DNA from 3 places in the Brevibacillus sp. FSL L8-0520 genome. Region 3 is predicted to be linked to each of the others. Evidence: a T-box and tRNA genes for the amino acid it is inferred to sense, from the RefSeq annotation. Region 3 holds a T-box; the other regions hold tRNA genes.

Region 1 (4,197 bases), 2.2 Mb from region 3:
GCCCAAGCTGGAAAATCATCTGGAAGCGAGGCTCTGGAACGACGTCTTTTGCTTTGCCCAGGATGAGTTGGGCATACCGCGAGGCACTATCAAGGCAACGGTTTTGATCGAGACGATTTTGGCCGCCTTTGAAATGGAAGAAATCCTGTACGAGCTGAGAGAACACAGTGCAGGGCTAAACTGCGGCCGCTGGGATTACATCTTCAGCTACATCAAAAAGCTGCGGAACCGGCCCGATGTGATTGTGCCTGACCGGTCAACGGTGACTATGACGGTGCCCTTTATGCGGGCGTACACGACACTGGCGGTCAAGACCTGCCACAGGCGGGGAGCACCATGCATCGGCGGGATGGCCGCACAAATTCCGGTAAAAAACGACCCGGCAAAAAACGAGGAAGCGCTGGCAAAAGTGAAAGCAGACAAAGAGCGGGAGGCGTACGACGGACACGATGGAAGCTGGGTGGCCCACCCCGGACTGGTTCCGGTGGCGATGGAAGTCTTTAATCGCCTGATGCCGGAAGCAAACCAGATCTGGTATAAGCGCGAGGACGTCCATGTAACTGCCGCTGACCTGCTGGCCGTACCGGAAGGCCAGATCACCGAAGAAGGAGTCCGCACCAACATCAGGGTAGGGATTCAGTACATCGAGGCATGGCTTCGCGGCTATGGCGCCGTGCCGATCAACAACCTGATGGAAGACGCCGCAACAGCGGAAATTTCCCGCGCTCAGGTGTGGCAATGGATCAAGCACCGCCGGGGTGTTTTGCCGGATGGCCGTAAGATTACGACTGCTTTGGTCACCCAGTGGCTGAGCGAAGAGCTGCAAACCTTGAAACAGCAAATCGGCCAGGAACGGTACGAAACCGGCAAATACAAGCTGGCAGGGGAATTGTTCCTCCAGCTGGTGACGGCCGACGAGTTTTCCGAGTTTTTGACCGTTCCAGGCTATGCCTATCTTGATTAAAAAAAGGGAGTGGGAGAAATGAACAAACAAGAGGCTATTCGACAATTAGAGGAAAGCTGGAAGACAGACCGGTTTAAAGGGGTGCAGCGTCCGTATACGGCGGAAGATGTAGTCAGACTGCGGGGCTCGGTCCAAATCGAGCATACGCTTGCCCGGATCGGGGCAGAGCGGCTGTGGCAGTTGCTCAACACGGAGCATCACATCAAGGCGCTTGGCGCTTTGACCGGGAATCAGGCGATCCAGCAAGTAAAAGCGGGATTGAAAGCCATCTATCTAAGCGGCTGGCAAGTAGCCGCCGACGCCAATCTGGCCGGACAGATGTACCCGGACCAGAGCCTGTACCCGGCAAACAGTGTCCCACAGGTGGTCAAACGGATCAATCAGGCACTGCAGCGGGCAGATCAGATCCAACAGTCCGAAGGGACGGGCGACACCTATTGGTTTGCACCCATCGTGGCAGATGCGGAAGCCGGCTTTGGCGGACCGCTCAACGTCTTTGAGCTGATGAAAGGCATGATCGAAGCGGGAGCATCGGGTGTACACTTTGAGGATCAGCTCGCATCAGAGAAAAAATGCGGCCATATGGGCGGCAAGGTACTGATTCCGACACAGGCGGCCATTCGCAACCTGGTAGCGGCCCGTTTCGCGGCGGATGTCATGGGTGTGCCGACCGTGATCGTAGCCCGGACCGATGCAAACGGAGCGTTTTTGATCACAAGTGACATCGACGACAGCGACAAGCCGTTTTTGACCGGGGAGCGGACACCAGAGGGCTTCTTCCGAATGAGAGGCGGACTCGATGCCGCGATCGCCCGCGGACTCAGCTATGCTCCATACGCCGATTTGATCTGGTGCGAAACGTCTGAGCCGAACCTCGAGGAAGCACGCCGTTTTGCCGAAGCGATTCACGCCAAATACCCTGGCAAATTGCTGGCTTACAACTGCTCGCCGTCCTTCAACTGGAAGAAGAAGCTGGATGAAGCAGACATCGCCCGTTTCCAAAACGAGCTGGGCGATATGGGCTACAAGTTCCAGTTTGTCACGCTGGCCGGCTTCCACGCCCTCAACTACAGCATGTTTGAACTGGCACGGGGCTATCGCGACCGCGGCATGGCTGCTTACTCTGAGCTGCAGCAAGCGGAGTTTGCGAGCGAGGCGTACGGCTACACGGCTACGCGCCACCAGCGGGAGGTAGGCACCGGGTATTTTGATGAGGTCGCGCAGGTAATTGCAGGAGGCACATCGTCGACGACGGCATTGACTGGTTCTACTGAGGAAGAGCAGTTTACTCACCATTAAGGTGTTTAATTAAAGTAAATAAAAAGGGAAAGGACCAGGGATAAGCTCTCTGGTCCTTCGTTTGCAAAATGCGCGAAATCGCCCTATAATAGAAGGAGTGTAAACGAATATGTCCCCGTAGCTCAGCAGGATAGAGCGTCAGTTTCCTAAACTGTAGGTCGGAGGTTCGAATCCTCTCGGGGACGCCATTGGAAAAGTAGAAATGGCGCGGGTCTTAGTCGGATGGCTAACCGCGCCATTCTTCTGTAAGTGCCTGTTTGCAAACATTTTACAAACTTTTATTAAACTAAAGTGCATGTTGGTACATTACAACTGAACGGCTGAACCCGAAAGGATGTAATTTGTAGAAGATACCGGAACAACTGATAAAATACAAGTATCCCTGTCTACGGAAGACAAACATAACCGGTAATTTAAGCCCTCCTACGGATGTAATAGTCTATGATTATTCTTCATTATGATATCTCCAGTTGGTTGTTTAGCTTTACTGTCAACATTAGATACCTTGGACCGATTCTTTCAACTTAAATATTGGTATAACCGAAAACTTTGGTGTGATTGATTGGATACTTAGAAAGGAACTGTCCACCCGATGTAAAGACTAGTTGCGAAAGCCAAATATATGGATCGGTTTTATAATCGTCGGAGAAATGATACCACCCTCGAACGCTATTGGAAATTTAAAAGATGTAAAGTGACTTAGATGTAGAGCGGTTATGTATGTCAACTGCAAATGAAAATTCCCCATTATCTGCACTCGAATTTTCCCCATTATAGGCAATAGGTTTGTCTGAATGATGCCCCCTCTGAGGGGGGCGGGTGGCGACCAAAATTCCGTTTATTCTGTTTTATCTTCGGTTGACTCGGGTCGAAAGAAACCTGCTTTTTTCTTCTCCTTTATGCGATAACTTTCCCCTTTAATGTTGATCGTGTGGGAGTGATGCAATAATCGATCAAGGATGGCTGTAGCAAGTACTGTATCCCCAAATATCTCTCCCCACGAACCATAGGATTTGTTCGAAGTAAGGATAATTGAGCCGGATTCATAACGTTCTGATACAATTTGAAAGAAAAAGTGAGCTGCGGTTTCATCCATTTTGCGATATCCAATTTCATCAATGATGAGTACATTCGGTTTTATAAATGCTCGCATTTTTTGTTTGATGCTATTGTTTTGATGAGCAATCTGGAGCGTCTGAACCAAATCATGAGCAGTTGTAAAGTAAACCGTCAACCCTTGTTTGATAGCTTCGAGAGCCAAAGCAACAGACAAGTGAGTCTTGCCGACCCCTGGCGGACCAAGTAAAATGAGATTCTCTTGTTGTTGTACAAACCGGAGGGTTGCCAAATCACGAATCCGTCTTTCATCAATGGAGGGCTGGAAACTGAAATCGAATTGCTCCAACGTTTTATGGTAGGGTAAATGAGCCAATCGCGTTTTCATGCGGATAAACCGATCCCTCTTGGCCATGATTTCTTCTTGCAAAAGCTTGTCCAAGAACTCCAAATACGATATATTCTGAGCAGCAGCTTCTTCTGCGTGGTGGTGAATAATTTCCGGGATTCGTACCCATCCCATCTGTACAAAGGCTTCTTCTAAACGGGCCTGGAGTATCATTGTACGATTACCTCCTCGTCAGCAAACTGCTCATAGACAGACAAATCACGTTCCACCACTTCGGGGCTTGGATTGGGAACCAAACGCGGCATAGGTTGGGGAGCCTTCGCGCCAATTTGGTTTTGAATCCCCTCGAAGTGTTTTTTATTGGTTATGACTTGCTTGGTACGAGTAGCTTTAGGATGTTCAGCGATGATCATGTTGCCCTGATAGATCCGGATATGGCCATTCTGGAGATCTTGTACTTCTACCGTATGACCTACATAAACATAGGGGACTGAATACCGGCTTCCTCCGTAAGAAACGAGTGAATCAT
Region 2 (4,197 bases), 2.5 Mb from region 3:
ATCCACATGTCCAACAACCGCAGCACCCAATACGGCAACAATCAGGGACACAGCAGCAAATCGCAAACGTCCCAAAAGCAAACGTCCCAAAAGCAAAAGTCCGAAAAGGACAAAAACCTGAACAGGCAAGACCCGCAGTAGCAGGTCAGGCCTTGAGAGGGAGCATAAGGAAACGCCCTGGAGAGGAGCAATCTCCAGGGCGTTTTTTAGCGGATGCGCTGTTTGCTGGGGAGACGTTTTTCCGGGTGGCCGTAGCCATTGTGCTCCTTGTTCTCCTGAGCATGGGCCTGCGCTTCGTGAACTTTTCCGACGAACTCCTTTGTGCTCATCTTGGTAAAATCCATGCGGCACCTCCCAAAATTGGCATCACGCTTTCTTACTATGGCCCAATTGGTCAGGAAACATTTACGGCTCTCCAGTTAACGCCTATTATGAAAAGCCGACATCCTTGCAGAAAAAGGATGATCGGCTTTGTTTTGTTAGTCCCAAGCGAATGTTTACATAGGACCTACATTGAAGTTGAATGTATAAACAAGCATACCGCTATAGTAAACATCTACCTTGTAGTAGCCTGTGGAAGAGGCAATCACTCGACCCCGGGAGTCGATGCTGATCCCGCCCGGTTTTGACTCGTAGGAGATGTAGTGTGTGTAATTGGGGCCGCTGGGAAGACTATCGTAAATAGGATTTTGATAGAGATCCAGGTTCACATTGACTTCAGTAACGCTTGCCACGCCGACTGCAGCTTGCGATGGGGCGATCAAGGCTTCGGCATTAGCCGCAGCTTGTCCTGCCAAAAGCAAGGGAATGGCCAGCAAACCTGACCTGATAAGGTTCATTTTCTTCATCAAGACCCGCTCCTTTATTTCAAATGAACGAACAATACTGTAAATTCCATATACAAAACGCTTTTCGCTGCAAACGACGCCTATCGAAGTTATTCAGTATTAGTAAGATGACGATGCCCGTTGGAATGCTCAACAGGCGCCAAAATAGATTACGGAGTTTGGATGTACATATAGTGCACATCAGCTCCCCAATTCCAGTTTCCAGATTCGTCTTGGACACCTACTGATACACCAAGCGTTTCATTTCTAGGCAGTGAAACGGGAATTTCGAAGGACTGCGTATTGCTGCTTGTGTTTTGGGGCAGTACACCAGAGCTATAAATACTGCCGTTTTTATCATAGACAAGAACCCAGAATGTACTAAATACGGTGTTGTCATCTGGATCAGATTGGACCCACGTTATTTTTGGCTGCTCATTATAGTAGATGGTCGGGCTGTACTCTTTGTTTGAAGCAGGGGTGGTGATGCTCACGTAAGGCCGGTTATTGCCCTGGGCAGATGCGGTTGCCTCGGTTTTGGCAAAGGAAATGGAAGGTACAAGCGAAGTAATTGCCATTAAAGAGGCTAGCAGCAGAGTGGTTTTCTTCAATTTTTTAAGAACCATAATAAAACATCACTTCTAAATAATGTAAATTCAAAATGAATTGTAAACCTTTGTTTCTCAAAAGCAAATAGGTTTATGGTAAAAAATGTAAAGAAAAAGCCGCACACCCGCCTTCCTAGAACGGCAATCTCTATGACGGCGCATTCGAGCGCAATAAAATTCGGAGGTCGATCGGTATATGACGACTTTATTGAAGGATGAAACGGTGTGCAGCGCGGAGTATAACGAAGTCGAACGTGAGGTTAACAAAGTCGAACAAAGTCGAACGTGAGGCTAACGTTGGGGGAGCCAGTAAAAACGCAGCATCAATCGTAACTCTTTTAGGTGCTTCCGTAGCGGCACTATGTATTAGCGCTGTCCACGGTCGTTTTTGCATAATAAAAGCCTCCGTTTCATGTAACGGAGGCTTGCACATATCAGGAACGAGTACATAACGGGTATGGGGTACACGGTGCAGGGGAACGGTTTTGCCGATTTGCTCGCCAGTCCGTCCGGCAAATCACCGCCAGAATCCCGTCATATCGTCGTTTAAAGTCAGTATGGTACGCCCGAGAGGAGTCGAACCTCCGCACGCGGTTCCGGAGACCGCTGCTCTATCCACTGAGCTACGGGCGCATAATAGGATAACTTAAATTATAAAAGATAAGGCGGACAGATGCAAATGAAAAAATTGCAACCCGGATGTTGGGATGCACGAAGGGGAAATGGTTCCATGTACAAGCTTACAGAGCAGCAGGGGTGGGCCCATACTGCTCTGTCGAGTGTGTGTTATTTTACATCAAAGCGCTTCAAAATATCGTCCAGCAACAGTTCGGCTGACAAAATGCTGCCCCCGATGTTCCACACGACGTCGTTGACTTCAAACACTTTGTTGTTTTTCACGACATTGAGGTTTTTCCAGAGCGGGTCGTTCATCACTTCTTCTCTATATTTGGAGCCTTCTTTCTTTTCTCCATGATCCGATACCCAGTAAAACAGCACATCGCCGTCGGCATCAGCCAGTTGTTCCTTTGCGATCACTTGCATGAATTCATCCTTATCCTGAGAGGCCGGACGGGCAAAGCCCAGCTGGCTCAGCATGACGCCTGCAAAGGTATCCTTCATGTAAAGACGGATTTTCCCTGGCTGAAAGCGGATCAATGATACTTTGGCTTTTGTTTTGTCGCCCAGCTTTGCTTTCGCCTCTTCTACCTTTTTGTCAAAGTCGGCCAGGAGCTTTTCACCGTCGGCTTTTTTGCCAAGGGCTTCGGCATACAGCATGAAGTTGGGCTTCCATTTGCCCGCCAGATCCTCGGAGAATACCGTCGGGGCAATGCCGGACAACTGCGAATATACTTTTTCATGGCGGACCTTGTTGCCCAGGATCAGATCTGGTTTGAGGCTCGCGATCAGTTCGATGTTTGGCTGCGCCTCATCGCCCAGTACGGTTACATCCTGCATTTTGTCTTTAATATGGTCATGCCACGGATTTCCGCGCGGGGACTGCACAGCGCCTACAGGTTTGACACCCAGACCGAGCAGGGCTTCTGTCCCCTCGCTGGTCAGGACAACGACGCGCTCCGGGGTACCTTTGATCTCGGCTTCTCCCATCGCGTGTTTTACTTTCCGGATGTCGCTCTTGGTGTCAGTGGCTGCAGCCTGGTCCTGGCCCTGAGATTGCGCCGGTTGGCTGCCCGTGTTGTTTTGGCCGCCGCTGCAGCCCGTGACCAAAAGCATGAGAGACAATGCTGCTGCGATCAAAAGCTGCCACGATGGCTTGTGAATTGCCGACATGATGAAAACCTCCTGATTGATAGTGATTATCATTGTAGACAACATACTGTATTTGGAAAATAGGTGTCAACAGTTTTTTGATAATAATTATCATTTTCATTGACTAGAAGGTGAAAGGGATACTAAAATGTTACCAATGCAATTGGGGAAAGTAGGGAATACGTGTGCCATTTCTCTTGTCCAGCCGAATCCAAAAATCTGTCGTACTGGTCGCAGCCGTTGCGGTGCTGATCGTGGCCGTCGTTGCGAGTATCTTGCTCGGCCTGCAAAATTTCCGTTTTTCGACGGCGGTGGAGGCCTATGTCAGTTTCAATGGAAGCAATGAGCATTTGATCATCAAAAATGCGCGAGTGCCCCGGGCGATCGTCGCCGCATTTGTCGGGGGGAGTCTGGCGGTAGCGGGGGCTCTTTTGCAGGCACTCACCCGCAATCCGCTTGCCTCCCCCTCTATATTTGGAATCAACTCCGGTGCAGCTTTCATGATCGTGTTGTCCCTGTTTCTCTTCGGTCCCGTGTTTTCGTTTACCGAGCTGATGTGGGTTGGCTTTATCGGAGCAAGCTTGACGGCTGTCATGGTCTACATGCTTGGATCAGCCGGACGGGGAGGGATGTCGCCGGTAAAAGTGACCCTTTCCGGCGCGGCAGTCGCTGCGTTTGCCTCGTCGCTGACATCGCTGCTCATGCTCATAGACAACATGGCGCTTGAAGAAGCCCTTAACTGGTTGATTGGATCTGTGTCGGGACGCGATTTGCGCCACGCCCTGCTGATCGTTCCCTATCTGGTATGCGGGTGGATCATTGCCTGGATGCTGGCAGGGTCCTTAAACCTGATGTCTTTGGGGGATGATGTGGCCAAAAGCCTGGGGCAAAAAATTGTCTGGGTCAAGGCAGGTATCGTGCTGGTAGTGGTTCTTCTCGCAGGAGGCGCAGTGGCTCTTGCCGGTCCGATCGGCTTTGTCGGTATCATCATC
Region 3 (4,197 bases):
TCCCGGCTGTACAATAGGAGTAGCACATCTGGGAAATGGAGGCAGGTATGGATCACTACGAGCGGATTCAATGCGCAATCGAATTTATCGAAAAGCATCTTCAAGAGGAGGTGAATATCGCGGATATTGCCGCGGAAGCCTGTTTTTCCGCCTTTCATTTTCAACGGCTGTTTCAAGCGATCTCCGGTTTTTCGGTTCACGAGTACATACGAAAAAGAAGGCTGAGCGAGGCCGCCGTTTTGTTGAAACAGACGCAAACAAGCATCCTTGATCTGGCTATCGCCTGCCAGTACGGCTCCCAGGAGGCGTTTACCCGTGCTTTTGAAGCTACTTTCGGCATCACCCCGGCCAAGTTCCGAAAGGCGAACATACCTATTTTCCTGCAAAAGAAGCTGGATTTTTTGGATGATCAAAAACGAGCAAAGGGAGAAATAAGCATGAACAAACCAAACATTGTGCAATTAAACAGCATTGCCATCGTCGGGTACGCCTACAAGACAAATCTGAACAACAAACGCTACTTTGAGGACATTCCCCGCTTCTATGCCGATTTCGGAAGGAATGGACACTATATGCGGATTCCCAACAAAGCCGCCCCTGACATGGCATACGGCATTTCGTGCGATTTCCAGGATAACGGCGACTTTACGTTCATCGTCGGCGAAGAGGTAAAAAACTTGGATGGCGAGCTGGAGGATGGCTTTGTCCACTGTCTGCTTCCGGCAGGGAAATACGCCGAATTCAGGGTGATCGGCTCTGTCCAAAATACAAGAACCTATATTTACGGCACCTGGCTTCCGAATTCCAACTACGAGCGAAGAGAAGGACCTGATTTTGAAATAACCGATGTCCGCCAGTCCGTGTACCCGGATCAAATGAAAATAAAAATTTACATACCGATCGACTAGTGTTCCAGCTCCAGTCCGCCCGCTGTCCCCGCTCATTGTCAATCCATGCCCCTTTTGCTATGATGAGGTCGAAGCCAAGCAAAGGAGCGAAACGCTTTGGATCCACTACACCCTTGTGACAAGCACGAATTCCTATCGCGTATCGAAACGGTAAAAGAACTGGAACAAACCGACTTCGAGACATATTCTGTCGTGAAAGACAGCGAAAATGGCCAACACTATCTCCGGTATTCCTTTACACATATCAATCTGTCCGAAGGGGGCAGGCGCGACGAATTCGACCACTTCCTGCCGCTTGAATCGGACGATGTTCTCGCGATTCTGTTCGGAGAGCAGGCTTATCAGTTTCCGGACAACTGGAAAACCGCCTATCTTCGCAGCGGCACGGATGAGCGGCTGATGCCATTCGACCCGAGTGAAAATCACGATCTGGAAAAGGACGCGGAGGCGGAGTTGGCTTTGCTCGAGAAGCTGCAGCAGTTCAAGCAGCAATGGAATGCTGCCGAAGACAAAGAATCGCTGACCCGCGACCTGTTTCGCGATCTCGATGCGATCATAAAAAAAGCGGATGATTGAGTTGCGAAAGCCGCATCCTTTTCGCTATAATGGATGAATCATAAAGGATCGATGATGAGGAAAGTACTCCGTCAAAATGCCCAAGCGAGCCGGGGATGGTGTAAGCCCGGTGCAGGATGGCGGCAGGAATCGCACCTCGGAGATGCTGTCTGATTGCCCGGTTTATCTCTGGAGCAAGTAAGGCAGCCGGGTCTGCCCGTTATCGCAGAACAAAGCGGCTGTGCTGCCCGAAATGTAAAGGCTGCATGGCAAAAAGAGTGGCACCGCGGGAGAATACCTCTCGTCTCTTGATCAATCAGAGACGCAGAGGTTTTTTTATTTTTCATGATGAAGGGAGTTTGCATCACTATGAGTTACAAGCATCAAGTGGCTGAGATGATTTCTGCAGCCCTTTCCAAGCAAGGCGTAGATACGCTGGGGGCCGAGCAAGTGCGCAACATGCTGGAGACGCCTCCGAATCCGGCCATGGGCGATATCGCCTTCCCTTGCTTTCAACTGGCAAAGGCACTTCGCAAAGCGCCTCCTGTGATTGCAGCCGAGCTTGCCCCGCTTATCTCGGGTACGCCGGTTCGCGAAGTCCAGGCAGCTGGCCCGTACGTCAATATTTTTCTCGATCAGCAAAGTGTCGCAGCAGAGGTAGTAGGCACCATCCTCTCCGCAGGAGCCGCTTACGGCAGCCGCGACATCGGCAAAGGGCGGAAGGTTCCGATCGATCTTTCTTCTCCCAACATCGCCAAGCCGTTTTCCATGGGGCATCTTCGCTCTACCGTGATCGGAAACGCGATTGCCAACATCATGGAAAAACACGGTTACCAGCCGGTCCGCATCAACCATCTGGGCGACTGGGGCACGCAGTTCGGCAAGCTGATCGTGGCGTATCGCCTGTGGGGCGACGAAGCAAAAGTAAAAGCGGAGCCGATCAAAGAACTGCTCAGCCTCTATGTGCGCTTCCACGAAGAAGCGGAGAACGATCCGTCTTTGGAGGATCAAGGGCGCGAGTGGTTTAAAAAGCTGGAGGACGGAGACGCAGAAGCGCTCCACCTGTGGCAGTGGTTCCGCGATGAATCTCTGAAGGAGTTCATGAAGATTTACGATCTGATGAACGTTTCCTTCGACTCGACACACGGCGAAGCATTTTACAACGACAAGATGGATCGCGTCGTCGCCATGCTGGAGGAAAAAGGCCTGCTGACGGAATCGGACGGCGCCATGGTCGTGACGCTGGATGAATACGACATGCCGCCAAGCCTGATCAAAAAATCGGACGGCGCCACGCTGTACGCGACGCGTGACCTTGCTGCTGCCCTCTACCGCCATGAAACCTACGACTTCGCCAAAGCGCTCTATGTCGTCGGAAACGAGCAACGCCTTCACTTCCAACAGCTCTACAAGGTACTGGAGAAAATGGGCTTTGAGTGGGCAAAGGAAATGCATCACATTCCGTTTGGCATGATGCTGAAGGACGGCAAGAAAATGTCCACGCGCAAGGGCAAGGTCGTCCTGCTGGAAGAAGTGCTGTCCCAGGCGATCGAAGACGTCAAGAAAGTGATCGAGGAAAAGAATCCTGGTCTCGCCAACAAGGAAGAAGTCGCCCGCCAGGTCGGCGTCGGGGCCGTCATCTTCCACGACTTGAAAAACTATCGTCTCAATGACATCAATTTCTCCTGGGAAGAGATGCTCACCTTTGAAGGCGAAACCGGTCCTTACGTCCAATACACGCACGCACGCGCTTGCTCCCTGCTGAGAAAAGGCGGCTATGTACCGTCCGCAGCGGTAAGCTTGCCTCAGGATGCGCTGGACAGCAAGGAAGCCTGGGCAGTCGTTACGCTTCTGAATGCATTCCCGGAAGTGATAGACCGCGCTGCCAACGGCTTTGATCCTTCGCAAATCGGGAAGTACGTGATCGACCTCGCGCAGGCCTTCAACAAGTTCTACGCAAACGTCCGCATCCTGGCCGAGGAGGACGCTGTGAAAAATGCGCGTCTCCAGCTCGTAGCGGCTGTTGTTACGGTCTTGAAGGAAGGGCTCCGCATTCTCGGACTCGCAGCACCGGAAGAAATGTAAGAAAACAAGCAAAACCGCCGATGCATTATGGGATCAGTCCCATGCAATGCGTCGGCGGTTTTTTTTCGATTGCCGGCCTTCCATCCGGTGCTAGCCTTCCATCCGGCTTGTCAGGAGTCTTGTCGCGGGGCTGGTCCGGAACTTGTAAACGTACCCGCCCCTTTTAACAGTGCATGTCTTTGATCGGCCTACGCTGCTTTTTTATTCTTCTTTCTTTGCATTTTTCCCAAACCAAGTCTTGCCCAGAAGCTCGACGACTTGTTTGGAGAGCGACACCGGCTGTTCCTTTTCATTTCCGGACGCATCCACGAGGCGGTACAGCATCGCCTTGTCATCGGCCGGGTCGGATTTGGTTTCCAGTGTGCAGTCTCCGATATTCCCTGCCTTGGTCCACTCTTCGATCATGATCTGATATTCGCCGGGGGCAAGCTCGATATAGTCATCCTCGGTCACATCAATGATGGCATAGCCATCGTGCTCAATTTCCGCATCGTATGTATGTCCGTTGGCTCCCTGGTAGAGGGCGAGCTCTTCGGGATTGTTCAGGTTTTCCTGCAGGGAAGAAAAATCTTCGATTGTTACTTTCACTCGTCTTTTCACGTATGTTCCTCCTTGGTTCGACACACAACTCTTCATTCCTCACTCTACC

The links. The T-box of region 3 lies ahead of argS (arginine--tRNA ligase). A T-box ahead of a tRNA ligase gene usually reads a tRNA of that ligase, here a tRNA-Arg.
Region 1: it has a tRNA-Arg gene. The T-box ahead of argS (arginine--tRNA ligase) is inferred to sense a tRNA for this amino acid. The anticodon was not compared.
Region 2: it has a tRNA-Arg gene. The T-box ahead of argS (arginine--tRNA ligase) is inferred to sense a tRNA for this amino acid. The anticodon was not compared.

Annotation. Positions count from the first base shown of each region.
Region 1 is NZ_CP150171.1:33,973-38,169, forward strand. It holds gene aceB (malate synthase A) at 1-964, shown strand, start outside; gene aceA (isocitrate lyase) at 983-2,263, shown strand; tRNA gene NSQ24_RS00150 (tRNA-Arg) at 2,375-2,451, shown strand; gene istB (IS21-like element helper ATPase IstB) at 3,102-3,881, opposite strand; gene istA (IS21 family transposase) at 3,878-4,197, opposite strand, start outside.
Region 2 is NZ_CP150171.1:4,739,056-4,743,252, reverse strand. It holds gene NSQ24_RS23240 (hypothetical protein) at 7-141, shown strand; gene NSQ24_RS23235 (DUF4023 domain-containing protein) at 207-344, opposite strand; gene NSQ24_RS23230 (hypothetical protein) at 498-848, opposite strand; gene NSQ24_RS23225 (hypothetical protein) at 998-1,453, opposite strand; tRNA gene NSQ24_RS23220 (tRNA-Arg) at 1,994-2,068, opposite strand; gene NSQ24_RS23215 (iron-siderophore ABC transporter substrate-binding protein) at 2,222-3,217, opposite strand; gene NSQ24_RS23210 (iron ABC transporter permease) at 3,391-4,197, shown strand, end outside.
Region 3 is NZ_CP150171.1:2,195,311-2,199,507, reverse strand. It holds gene NSQ24_RS10925 (AraC family transcriptional regulator) at 48-908, shown strand; gene NSQ24_RS10920 (hypothetical protein) at 1,005-1,484, shown strand; T-box leader at 1,527-1,775, shown strand; gene argS (arginine--tRNA ligase) at 1,833-3,548, shown strand; gene NSQ24_RS10910 (hypothetical protein) at 3,750-4,148, opposite strand; gene NSQ24_RS10905 (deoxyribonuclease IV) at 4,188-4,197, opposite strand, start outside.